Regions from separate parts of the Bradyrhizobium sp. S3.2.6 genome, predicted to be linked through region 1. Evidence: predicted binding sites of a transcription regulator. Region 1 holds the regulator's gene; each other region holds the start of a gene.
What was found. The regulator PhoB, encoded in region 1, activates phosphate uptake and scavenging genes when phosphate is short. The targets are predictions, from matches to a motif close to TGTCATNNANCTGTCAT.
Positions count from the first base shown of each region.

Region 2: a site for PhoB is predicted at 1,924-1,940, ahead of ugpB (sn-glycerol-3-phosphate ABC transporter substrate-binding protein UgpB). Genes of this name have one in related genera too.
Region 3: a site for PhoB is predicted at 1,841-1,857, ahead of ABID58_RS00300 (DUF2794 domain-containing protein). Genes of this name have one in related genera too.
Region 4: a site for PhoB is predicted at 1,673-1,689, ahead of ABID58_RS06320 (Orn/Lys/Arg family decarboxylase). Genes of this name have one in related genera too.

Region 1 is NZ_JBEPOS010000001.1:715,928-719,132, forward strand. It holds gene pstB (phosphate ABC transporter ATP-binding protein PstB) at 1-43, shown strand, start outside; gene phoU (phosphate signaling complex protein PhoU) at 55-771, shown strand; gene phoB (phosphate regulon transcriptional regulator PhoB) at 794-1,501, shown strand; gene ABID58_RS03320 (GcrA family cell cycle regulator) at 1,621-2,130, opposite strand; gene ABID58_RS03325 (aspartate aminotransferase family protein) at 2,584-3,205, shown strand, end outside.
Region 2 is NZ_JBEPOS010000001.1:334,599-337,803, forward strand. It holds gene ugpA (sn-glycerol-3-phosphate ABC transporter permease UgpA) at 1-501, opposite strand, end outside; gene ugpB (sn-glycerol-3-phosphate ABC transporter substrate-binding protein UgpB) at 556-1,872, opposite strand; gene ABID58_RS01655 (CaiB/BaiF CoA transferase family protein) at 2,093-3,205, opposite strand, start outside.
Region 3 is NZ_JBEPOS010000001.1:68,508-71,712, reverse strand. It holds gene acnA (aconitate hydratase AcnA) at 1-392, shown strand, start outside; gene ABID58_RS00305 (DUF1223 domain-containing protein) at 623-1,402, shown strand; gene ABID58_RS00300 (DUF2794 domain-containing protein) at 1,922-2,293, shown strand; gene ABID58_RS00295 (GNAT family N-acetyltransferase) at 2,404-2,934, opposite strand; gene ABID58_RS00290 (Bax inhibitor-1/YccA family protein) at 3,165-3,205, opposite strand, start outside.
Region 4 is NZ_JBEPOS010000002.1:436,371-439,575, forward strand. It holds gene ABID58_RS06320 (Orn/Lys/Arg family decarboxylase) at 1-1,627, opposite strand, end outside; gene ABID58_RS06325 (Lrp/AsnC family transcriptional regulator) at 1,735-2,214, opposite strand; gene ald (alanine dehydrogenase) at 2,348-3,205, shown strand, end outside.

The DNA of each region.
Region 1 (3,205 bases):
CGACCGGCGCACGCAGGATTACATCACCGGCCGGTTCGGCTGAGGAGACGGCACATGGGTTCTGAACATACCGCAAAGGCCTTCGACACCGACCTCCAGGAGCTCACGCGCCTGGTCGCCGAGATGGGCGGCATCGCCGAGCGCATGATCGTCGATTCCGTCGATGCGCTGATCCGCCGCGACGTCGCGCTCGGCCAGCGCGTCGTCGCCATCGACGCCGAGCTCGACACGCTGCAGAAGAAGATCGAGGAGCGCGCCGTGCTCACGATCGCGCGCCGCCAGCCGATGGCGGTGGATCTGCGCGAGATCGTCGGCGCCATGCGCGTCGCGACCGATCTCGAGCGCATCGGCGACCTCGCCAAGAACATGGGCAAGCGCGTCGCGGCGCTGGAGACGGATTTCCATCCGCTCAAGCTGTTCCGCGGCCTCGAGCACATGACCGACCTCGTGCAGCAGCAGGTCAAGTCAGTGCTGGACGCCTATGCCGCGCACGATCTGCCGGCGGCGATGGCGGTGTGGAAGGGCGACGAGGAAGTCGACGCCATCTGCACCTCGCTGTTCCGTGAGCTCCTCACCTACATGATGGAGGATCCGCGCAACATCTCGTTCTGCATCCATCTGATGTTCTGCGCCAAGAACATCGAGCGGATCGGCGACCACGCCACCAACATTGCCGAGACCGTGTTCTACATGATCGAAGGCCAAGCGATCACCGACAAGCGGCCGAAGGGCGACATGACGACCTTCGCCACCACGGTCCCGAACACCTGATTACGCAAGGAGCGACGACCCGATGGGCGCACGCATTATGGTGGTTGAGGACGAGGAAGCTCTGACCGAGCTTCTCCGCTACAACCTCGAAGGCGACGGCTATGACGTCGAGACGGTAATGCGCGGCGACGACGCCGACACCCGCCTCAAGGAGCACATCCCCGATCTGATCGTGCTTGACTGGATGCTGCCGGGGCTATCAGGCATCGAGCTGTGTCGGCGGTTGCGTGCGCGATCCGACACCAAGCAGCTGCCGATCATCATGCTCACCGCGCGTGGCGAGGAGAGCGAGCGGGTGCGGGGCCTGGCGACCGGCGCTGACGACTATATCGTCAAGCCGTTCTCGGTGCCCGAGCTCCTGGCGCGCGTGAAAGGCCTGCTCCGGCGTGCAAGTCCGGAGCGGCTCGCAACCGTGCTGGCGTTCGGCGACATCGAGCTCGACCGCGAAAAGCGCCGCGTGGCGCGCTCGGGCCGGCCGATCGATCTCGGCCCGACCGAGTATCGCCTGCTGGAGTTCTTCCTGGAGCATCCCGGCCGCGTGTTCTCGCGCGAGCAGTTGCTCGACAGCGTCTGGGGCCGCGACATCTACATCGATGAGCGCACCGTCGATGTGCATATCGGCCGCCTGCGCAAGCTGCTCAATCTCGGCCGCGAGCAGGACCCGATCCGCACCGTCCGCGGCGCCGGCTACGCGCTGGACGATCGGTTCGCGAAGGCCGAGCAGGCCTGAAACGGCCTGAGCAGACCTCAACAAAAAAGCGCGCCAAAGGCGCGCCGATCCTTCTCCCGATCGTTCCGGCCCGTGCGCAATTGCGCACCAGGCCGCGACGACGTCGTTTGGAGCTGAGCTTACCGCGCCGGCTTCGCCGGGGCCCGCCTGCGATCCGCTGCCGGCTGATACGCGACCCGCGAGTGCTGGGCGCAATAGGGCAGGCCGGAGAGCGCTTTGCCGCCGCAGAAGAAGAAATCCGGGCTCGAGGGATCGCCGACCGGCCAGTGGCAGGTCGCCTCGTTCAATTCGAGGAGCGACAGCCGCTGGCTCATCGGTACCACGTTGTCGTAGGTGACCGGTTCAGCCTCGACCTCGACCTCGAAAGCCTGCGCCAGCGCGGTATTGCCGCGTGCGATGGGCCTGCTCACCCGCATCATGTGCGGCGCTGGACGCGCCTTGCGCGGCCGCGGAGCTGCCGAAGACGGGCTCTTGGCGCGGCCCGACAAGCCGAGCCGGTGAACCTTGCCGATCACGGCGTTACGGGTGACATTCCCAAGCTCAGCGGCGATCTGGCTGGCCGAAAGTCCGGCCTCCCAGAGCTTTTTCAGCTGTTCGACGCGATCGTCGGACCAGGTCAAAACCGTCATTGCACCCTTTCCTTCGCCGCGCGCCTGCCATCCTGGGGGCCGCACAACGAATGCCTAAGCCTCGAAAAATCCGTGCCGCCAGAATCCCTTAAGGCTCGCCGGGCGCAATGATACGCCCGAACGTTTACGCCGGTACATGAGGACTTTTGGGATCAGAACCGCTGCACGAGATGTCGTATCTGACAAGCCAGACGCTACAATATGGCGTGACTCACGCGCAAGAGTCCGCCGACTCGCTTCCACATGTTCCGTGGCCAAAACCCGCAAATTCGGCACCGCAAGACTACGGAATCTGGGTTTCGCGGGGCTTTCCGGGCGGCATTGACACCAATGGTGCCAAGCATAAGATAGTGATGCGTGCCGCCCTTAAAAGGCGGCACGTTTCGTTTTCCGGACCAATGATGCGCTGCGCAACGCAGTTTCAGGCCGTCCGAAACATCCAAAGAGACCATCATGGCTAACAGCGCAGCGCCGCACTTGCTCCCCGTTTTCGCCAGAACCGACATCGGTTTTGAGCGCGGTGAAGGCGTCTGGTTGATCGCAACCAATGGCGATCGCTATCTCGATTTCACCTCGGGCGTGGCGGTGAATGCGCTCGGCCATGCCCATCCCGCGCTGGTCAAGGCGCTGCAGGAGCAGGCCACAAAACTCTGGCACATGTCGAACCTGTTCCAGAGCCCGGACGGCGAGAAGCTCGCCGCGCGTCTCTGCAACGAGAGTTTTGCGGACTTCGTGTTCTTCTGCAATTCCGGCGCCGAAGCGCTGGAGGGTGTGATCAAGCTGGTCCGCCATCATCACTTCTCCAAAGGACATCCGGAGCGCTACCGCATCATCACCTTCGAAGGCGCCTTCCACGGCCGCACGCTGGCGACGCTGGCTGCGACCGGCTCTGCAAAATATCTCGAAGGTTTCGGTCCGCCGATGGACGGTTTCGACCAGATCCCGCACGGCGACATCGAGGCCGTGAAGAAGGCGATCGGTCCGCAGACCGCCGGCATCCTGATCGAGCCGATCCAGGGCGAGGGCGGCGTTCGTTCGGCGACGCCTTCTTTCCTGAGGGCGTTGCGCCAGCTCT
Region 2 (3,205 bases), 380 kb from region 1:
CTTCCAGGCGGCGGCGAGGATGACCAGCGTCGCGGCCTGATTGCCGTCGAGCAGCGGATTCCATTCGATGCCGGCGGCGCGCAGATAGCGCGAGAGCACGCCGAGCGAGGGATGCAGCATGAAGACCCAGAGCACGCCGACCACGGGCGGCGCCACGGCATAGGGCCAGATCAGCAGCGTGCGGTAGACAGCGCCGCCGCGCATCGGCTTGTCCGCCATCACCGCGAGCAGCAGCGCCACGGAGAGCGAGGACGCCGCGATCGCAAACGAGAAGAAGAAGGTTCGGACGATCGTCTCGAAATAGGCGGGATCGCTCAACAGCTCGACATAATTCTCGAACCACACGAAGCTCGTCGAGAGGCCGAAAGCGTCCTGTAGCAGGAAGGACTGAATGACGGCCTGCACGGCCGGCCAGTAGAAGAAAATCAGAACGATCGCGAGTTGCGGCGCAACCAGCGCGTAGGGCAGCAGCTTTGATTGGAAAATCGCTTGCTTTTGCATGATGGGGTGGTGCCGGCGGGCCGCTCGTCGTGCGGTTCCGCCGGCGCCTTCGCCTTATTTTACGGCGGTCTTTTCGAACTGACGCAGCATCGTGTTGCCGCGCTCGACGGAGGCATCGAGCGCCTGCTTGGCGGTCTTCTTGCCGGCCAGTGCCTGCTCGATCTCTTCGGCCCAGACGTCACGCAGCTGAACCATGTTGCCAAGGCGCAGCCCGCGCGAGTTCTCGGTCGGCTCCTTGTTGGTCAGCTCGAGCAGCGGGGTCTCGAGATAGGGCTGATCCTTGTAGAAGCCCTCGGCCTTGGCCTTTTCGTAGGCGGCCTTGGTGATCGGCAGATAGCCCGAAGCCTTGTGGATGTAGACCTGACGATCGGTGTCCGAGAGGAAGGTCAGGAATTTGGCGATGCCCTTGTATTCGTCGGCCGACTTGCCGCCCATGACCCAGAGCGAAGCGCCGCCGATGATCGAGTTCTGCGGTGCGCCCTTGACGTCAGGATAATACGGCATCGGCGCAGCGGTGAAGTTGAACTTGGCCTGAGCCTTGACGTTGCCGAAGAAGGCCGACGAGGTCAGGTAGATCGCGCACTCACCCGAGGTGAAGCGGCCTTCGCCCTGGTTGGTGCGGCCGGCGTAGTCGTAGGTCTTGTCCTTCTGCAGCTCGACCAGCTTCTCGAGATGCTTCTCCTGCAGCGGCGCGTTGAACTCGAGCTTGGTGTCGAAGCCGTCGAGGCCGTTCGCCTTGCTGGCGAGCGGCACGTTGTGCCAGGCGGAGAGCTGCTCGAGATTGACCCAGGTGACCCAGGAGTTGGAGAAGCCGCAGGTCGGATGGCCGTTGTCGTGCAGCTTCTTGGCGACCTCGAACACTTCCGGCCAGGTCTTCGGGATCTCTGCGTTGACCTTCTTCAGCTCGTCGAGGTTGACCCACATGACGGTCGACGACGAGTTGAAGGGGAAGGACAGCATCTCGCCCTTCGAGGTCGAATAGTAGCCGGTGATCGCGGACAGATAATTCTTCGGATCGAACTTCTCGCCGGCATCGGTCATCAGCTTGTAGACGGGCTTCACGGCGCCGGTCGCGGCCATCATGGTCGCGGTGCCGACTTCGAACACCTGCATGATGTGCGGGGCGTTGCCGGCGCGGAACGCGGCGATGCCGGCGTTCATGGTGTCGGGATAGCTGCCCTTGTAGGTCGGGATGACCTTGTAGTCGCTCTGCGACGCATTGAAGTCGTTGGCGAGCTTGACGATGACGTCGTTATTCGCGCCTGTCATCGCGTGCCACCACTGGATTTCAGTCACGGCCAGCGCCGGCGAAGCCGTCATGCCAACCGCAAATGCAACAGCGGCAGCCGCCCCAAAATATCGAAGAGCCATCAAGTACCTCCCTTGGCCGTCAAAAAGAAGCGCTTGCGCTAGCAGCGCCACATGACGTTCACATGACTGTGTAAGCGGCCGAAACGAAAGCAGCAAGCGCTGCCAAAAGGGAAGCCATCAAATAGGCGAAGACGCGCGCTCGGGCAGCCTCCTCCGTCCGCAGTGTGCATGCGTGCCCGTGCCGCACTGCGGCATTTGCTTGGGTGACGAGGCGAGGGCCCTAGCGCTTGCGCTCGGGCCCGCAGACTACGCCGCTCTCGACCATCGCGTCGATCTCCGCCTTTGAGTAGCCGAACTCGCCTAGCACCTCCTGGGAGTGCTGGCTGAATTTCGGTGGCAGGCGGCGTAGGCTCGGCTTGCTGCGATCGAGCCGGATCGGCGAGGCCACGCCCTTGTACCAGTCCTTCTCGATGACATCGCCGCGCGCGATCGTGTGCGGGTTGGTCAACGCCTGGTCGATCTTCTGCACCGGGCCCGCGGGCAGGCCCGCAGCCAGCAGGCGATTGCACAGCGGCTCGGCCTCGTGCTGGCTGAACACCGCGGCAAGCTCTACGCGCAGCGCGTCGCGGTTGGCGATGCGGTCCTTGTTGCGGGCAAAGCGCGGATCAGTGCCGAGCTCGGGCTTACCGATCTCCTTGGCGAGCTTGCGGAAGGTGCCGTCATTGCCGACGCCGATGAAGATGTCGTCGGTCCTGGTCGGGAAGATCGCGTAGGGCACGAGGTTGGGATGCTCGTTGCCGGTGAGGCCGGGCGGCTTGCCATGCATGAAATAATTCGCGGTGTGCGGATGCATGATGGCGAGGCCGGTCTCGTACAGCGTCGTCTCCAGGAACTGGCCCTTGCCGGAGCGCTGCCGCTCGGACAGCGCCATCAGGATGCCGATCGCTGCGTAAAGACCGGTGGTGATGTCGACCAGCGGCACGCCGATCCGCATCGGCCCGCTCTCCGGCGAGCCGGTCGCCGCGATCATGCCGGTCATGGCCTGGATGATGGCGTCATAGCCGGGATTGCCGCCGCGCGGCCCGTCGGCGCCGAAGCCGCAGATCCGGCAATGCACCAGGCGCGGGAATTTCTGGCTGAGCACGTCGTTGCCGATGCCCCATTTCTCCAGCGTGCCCGGCTTGAAATTCTCGATCAGGACGTCGGCCGTCTCCAGCATCTTGAGCAGCACGACACGGCCGCCTTCGGAGGCGAGGTCGAGGCCGATGGAGCGCTTGTTGCGGTTGATGCCGACGAAATAGGCCGCGTCTTCCTCGTGGAAGGGAGGGCCCCAGTCGCGCACCTCGTCGCCTGCCGGCGGCTCGACCTTGATCACGTCGGCGCCATGGTCGGC
Region 3 (3,205 bases), 650 kb from region 1:
CGCTGGTGGTGTTCGCCGGCGCCGAATACGGCAACGGCTCCTCGCGCGACTGGGCTGCGAAGGGTACGCGTCTGCTCGGCGTGCGCGCCGTGATCTGCCAGAGCTTCGAGCGCATCCATCGCTCCAACCTGGTCGGCATGGGCGTGCTGCCGCTGACCTTCGAGGACGGCACCTCCTGGTCGTCGCTCGGCCTGAAGGGCGACGAGAAGGTCACGCTGCGTGGCCTCGTCGGCGACCTTAGGCCGCGCCAGAAGCTGACCGCGGAGATTGTGTCCGGGGACGGTTCATTGCGGCGCGTTTCGCTGCTTTGCCGCATCGATACGCTGGACGAGCTCGATTATTACCGGAACGGCGGCATTCTGCATTATGTGCTGCGCAAGCTCGCGGCCTGAGCGCGAATTTGTGAACGGTGGCTCACTGCGACGTGAGTAGAAGGTTAAACAAAGGCGGCCTATCACAAGGCCGCCTTCGTGCATTACGGCATGCTTCAGATGGGCCCACCCGGCGGACACTTCGCATCGGGCGGAATGCGCCGTGCCCGTAAGACCGCCGTGCCCGTAAGACTACGGTGACCATCGGGCGATAGGATATCCCTCCACGAAGACGAGATGTGACGTTCGACATGACTGGAATGATGGCTTCTCATTTGGTTTCGCGATGGTCCGGCGCACTCTGGTCGGGAGCACTGGGCATCTGCGCAATCGTCGCCGTCATTCGTCCCGCCCAGGCCGATCCCCGCGCCGTGGTCGAGCTCTTCACCTCGCAGGGCTGCTCCTCCTGCCCGCCCGCCGACAAGGTCATCGGCGACCTCGCCAAGGATCCCTCGATCATCGCGCTGAGCATGCCGATCGATTATTGGGACTATCTCGGCTGGAAGGACACGCTGGCAGATTCGCGTTTCTCGGCGCGGCAGCGCGCCTATTCACGCATGCGCGGTGACCGCGAGGTCTACACGCCGCAGGTCGTGGTCAATGGCGCTGTGCATGTCATCGGCAGCGATCGGGCCGGCATCGAAAGCGCGATCGGCAAGACCGACAGGGGCACTGGCGTGATGAGCGTGCCGGTGACGATGTCGCTGGCAGGCAAGCAGATCAATGTATCGGTGGCCGCGGGCAACGAGCCGGCGATCTCGCATGGCGAGGTCTGGATCTGCTCGATTGCGAAATCGGTGCCGATCGAGATCAGCCGCGGCGAGAATCGCGGACAGCAGATCACCTACCACAACGTGGTGCGCAATCTGCTCAAGGTCGGCGACTGGAACGGACATCCGGAAACCTGGACGGTGCCGCTTGAGAATCTCACCTCGCGCGATGGCGTCGATGGTGCGGTGGTCTATGTCCAGGACGGCAGCCGCGAGAAGCCGGGCGCGATGCTGGGCGCGGCGTACACGTCACTGCACTGAAGCGACGCGCGCTCAAGATCGTCTCAAGACAATTTGTCTGTCGTCATTCCGGGGCGCGCGAAGCGCGAACTACGGTGCGCAATTGCGGCCAGCGACACCCCGACACAAACAAAAAAGGACCAACTTGCGTTGGCCCTCCTTGTCGCGCGTACAGACCCGATCCTGTTCGACCCCGGGGGGCTGGGGGCTGAGGAATCCGGAACCGAAAGGACCGGGTCAACGCACAGAGGTCTTTTCGCAGTGCAGGGCGGCGGGCGGTGGGCGGAAAAGCGGCGATCCTGTGATTCCTGCTAACGATCCCGTGACGGTTTGCCGCTGAGGAGTTCCACCGTTGCATGTGTCATGATTCGCAACCGGTCCGCGAGATAAGCCACGGTCCTTCAAGAGCGCTCCAAAAGAGCCCTTCAAGAGCCTCTTGCGGCGGGGAACAGTTGGCGCAATCATGCCATTGTCATGATCCGCGGCTCCGGGGACGGTCTTCGCGGAGGCGGGTCGTGCTGATGCGACAGGAGGCGCTGCATGAGCTTGACGCCGGAGGATGCCGATCCGAGCGAGCAGCGCGCAGTGGCGCGTCCCGCCGCTGCGAATGCCCAACTGAGCCGGGTGACGTTCAACCGGCTCGAGTTGAGCCGAATTCTCAATCTCTACGGCCGCATGGTCGCCGACGGCGAGTGGCGCGACTATGCCATCGACTTCCTGAAGGACCGCGCGGTGTTCTCGGTCTATCGCCGCGCCTCCGAAGTGCCGATCTACCGCATCGAGAAAGATCCGCGACTGGCCCGCAAGCAGGGCATGTACAGCGTGATCGCGGCGACCGGCCTGATCCTGCGCCGCGGCCACGAGCTCGACCGCGTGCTGCTGGTGATCGACCGGAAACTGGCGGTGGTGTAGCCACACCAACGCTGCAGTAGGGTGGGCAAAGGCGCAAAGCGCCGTGCCCACCATCTCTCCTCAATCGCCGCGGTGGGCACGCTACGCTTTGCCTACCCTACGAGACCGGGTTATTTCGCCGGCACGGTGCTCGCGCCCTCGCCGAGGTCGCGCTGCATCATCACGGTATCCAGCCAGCGGCCGAACTTCAGGCCGACATTCGGGTGCGTGCCGATCATCTTGAAGCCGCCTCTGGTATGCACGCCGATCGAGCCGGCATTGGCGGAATCGCCGATGACCGCGATCATCTGGCGGAAGCCGCGCGCCTCGCATTCGATGATCAGCCGCTCCAGCAGCAGCGCGCCGATGCCGCGGCGGTGGAAGGCGGGATCGAGATAGATCGAGTTCTCGACCGTGAAGCGGTAGGCCGGGCGGGGCCGGTAGGCGCCGGCATAGGCGTAGCCGGCAACGCGGCCGTCGAGGACGGCGACGAAATAGGGATAGCCGCCGTCGACCAGCGTGCGATAGCGGCGCATCATCTCGGCGAGGTCAGGCGGCTCGATCTCGAACGTCGCGGTGCCCTCGCGGACGGCCTGCTGATAGATGGCGGTAATGGCGGGAAGGTCGGCCTCGGTCGTGGGCCTGATATCGGGTGTGGACATGGGCGAAGATTAGAGCGTTCGTGCGGCGGCTGGAAGAGGCAACGGTGTTTCCACGCACTCCGTCATTGCGAGGAGCCCTTGCGACGAAGCAATCCAGAAATGCATCCGCGGGGGGAGTCTGGATTGCTTCGCTTCGCTCGCAATGACGGTGTTTGTGGGGACAGCTCGGCCCCAAACAAAAACCCCGGCCTCGCGGCCGGGGTTCGGATCCGTTCTCTCAGGTCTGGCGCTTAGTCGCGCTGGCCGAGGAGCTGCAGCAGCAGCGTGAACA
Region 4 (3,205 bases), on a different contig from region 1:
AGCCGTGCCAGTTGCTGTCAGGGCCGAGCTGCCACAGCGCGGGATTGGTCGCGAGCTCGTCGGTCGACAGCGTCTCCCAGGCAACGTTATGCGCGGCGCCGGGGCGGCTGACGTCGGGGATGGCAACGCGATCGGGCACGAACGGCTCGAAGAACCAGCGCCGGTCCGGGTTCTGTTCCTTCTCCTCGAACTCCCGGCGCATGGCGCGGATCTTTTTGCGCAGCTCGATGCCGAGGCGGATGGTGTCGTCCCATAGCACTTCGCCGGAGCGGCCCTTCATCATCTGCGCGCCAACGTCGAGCGAGGCGAACAGCGGATAAAACGGCGAGGTCGAGGCGTGCTGCATGAAGCTTTCGTTGAAGCGGCGGTGCTCGACGCGCCGCTTCTGGCCGCGGATGTGGCGGTCCTTGATATGGATCTGCGAGGCCTGCGAGAAGCTGGCAAGCTGCTTGTGGGTCGACTGCGTCGCGATGATGCCCGGTGCCTCCGGCGGGAGATTGGCAAGCCCCATCGCGAAGCGGCCGACGTAGAGCGGGTGGAACTTCATGAAGCCGGCCCAGGCCTCGTCGAACAGGATGTATTCGCAGAGGTGGCCGATGCGCTTCAGGATCATTTCGGCATTGTGAATCGTGCCGTCATAGGTGCATTGCTCGACCACGGCGACGCGGAACGGCCGTTCCTTGCGCCAGGCGTCCTTGTCCGTGACCAGCGGATGGTTGCGGATCGTCTCGCGCAGGGCCCGTTCGTCGAGCGCGTCCCAGCGCATCGGACCGATCAGGCCCCAGGCATTGCGGATGGTCGGGACATAGACCGGAATTCCGCCATTGATCATCAACGCGCCGTGATGGGCGGCCTTGTGGTTGTTGCGGTCGAACAGCACGAGGTCGCCGTCTGTGACGAGCGCGCCGAGCGCGACCTTGTTCGAGGTCGAGGTGCCGTTGAGCACGAAGTAGGTTTTCTCCGCGCCGAAAATCGCGGCGGCCTCCTTCTGCGCCTTCAGCGCCGGACCCTCATGGGTGAGGAGGTCGCCAAGATCGAGCACGGAATTGTCGAGGTCGTCGCGGAAGACGGACTCGCCGAGATGCTCGACGAAGACCCGGCCGATCGGGCTTCGGTTGTAGAACACGCCGCCATTGTGGCCCGGACAGGTCCAGAGCTGGTTGCCTTCCTCGGCATAATCGACCAGCGCGCCGAAGAACGGCGTCTTCAGCGTCTCGGCATATTGCTTGAGCCGGCTGATCAGGTTCTTGGCGATGAAGGTCGGCGTCTCCTCCGACAGGAAGACATAGCCATCGATGAAGTCGAGCACCTCGACCGGGAGATCCTCGAACCGCTTGCGCCGGATCAGGAGGATGATCGGGAAGTCGAGGCCGCGGCGCCGCATCAGATTGATCAGCGCCGATGTCTTGCCCTCCAGGCCTTTCTTGCCCCAATCCACCACCATGCAGCCGATCGCGGCGTCGGTCTGCACCGCCATCTCGGCGTCCTCCAGCTTGCGGGCCCGGACCACCTCGAAGCCGGAGCGCTGGATCTCCTCGATGATCTGGTTGAAACGGACGCCTTCGAGGTCGTCGGCGTCGAATACAGGTGCGGCGAACAGGAAGTTGAAGCGCTTGAAATAGTCCATGACGTGTCCCGAATGTGCAGAGACTGACAGGTCTCGGCACATTCGATGACAGTTCTATGACGGTGCGCGGGATGGCCCCAGCCCGCGCTTGCGGGGCGAGGGAAACGCTACCGCTTCGCCTCGCCGAACACCACCGTCGGCACCGCGCGATTGACGACCTCGCGCAGCGCAAAGCTCGATTGTACCCGCGCCACGCGCGGCAGGCGCGACAGTTCGGTGCGGTGGATGCGCTCGAAATCCTGGATGTCGCGGGCGAGCACGATCAGGATGTAGTCGTCGGTCCCCGACATCAGGAAGCAGCGCACGACGGAGGGGCACTTTACCACCTCCGCCTCGAACGCCTTCAGCGCCTCGTCGCTCTGGCTCTCCAGCGCAATGCGCACCAGCACCGTCGTGGTCAGGCCGAACTGCGCCAGATCGAGCGCGGCCTGGTAGGCCTGGATGTAGCCGTCATCCTCCAGCGTCTTCTGCCGCCGTGCCAGCGCGGTGCTGGAGAGGCCGACCTTGTTGGCGAGCTCGGTGTGGCTGGCGCGTGCATTGGTCGTAAGTTCCGCGAGAATCGCGAGATCTTTCCGGTCGAGGGCCAAGGTTTTGTTTCCAGCGTGAAAGGACACTTCCGCGACCGAAACCGGCGCGGGACGGCCAAAACTAGCGGATATTTGCACGAAACCAAACTGCTTGCGCCGCTACGATCATGGGGTGAATCAAAAGGAGCCCAGGATGCGTGTCGGTGTGCCCAAGGAGATCAAGGTGCAGGAATATCGCGTCGGGCTCACCCCGGGCGCTGTCCGCGAATATATCGCGGCTGGGCATCAGGTCACGGTTGAGACTGGAGCCGGCAGCGGCATCGGCGCGTCCGACGAGGTCTATCAGCGGGCGGGGGCCTCTATTGCCGCCGGTGCGCGCGACATCTTCGCCAAGTCCGACATGATCGTGAAGGTGAAGGAGCCGCAGAAAAGCGAGTGGACCCAGCTCCGCGAAGGCCAGATACTGTTTACCTATCTCCATCTCGCGCCCGATCCCGAACAGGCCAAGGGCTTGCTCGCGTCCGGCTGCACAGCGATCGCCTATGAAACCGTCACCGACGCGGCCGGTCACCTCCCGCTGCTCGCGCCGATGAGCGAAGTCGCCGGCCGCCTCGCCATCGAGGCCGCTGGCGCCGCGCTCAGGCGATCGGCCGGCGGTCGCGGGCTGCTGCTCGGCGGCGTGCCCGGCGTGCAGCCGGCGCGCGTCGTCGTGCTCGGCGGCGGTGTGGTAGGAACGCAGGCCGCGCGCATGGCCGCAGGCCTCGGTGCTGAAGTCACCGTGATCGACCGCTCAATTCCTCGTCTGCGCGAGCTAGATGATGTCTTCCTCGGGCGGGTGCGCACCCGCTTTTCGACCATCGAGGCCGTCGAGGAGGAGGTGTTCGCCGCCGACGTCGTGATCGGTGCGGTGCTGGTGCCGGGCGCGAGCGCGCCAAAGCTCGTGACGCGTGCGATGCTCAAATCGATGCGGCCGGGTGCTGTGCTGGTCGACGTCGCGATCGACCAGGGCGGCTGCTTCGAGACCTCGCACGCGACGACGCATGCGGAGCCG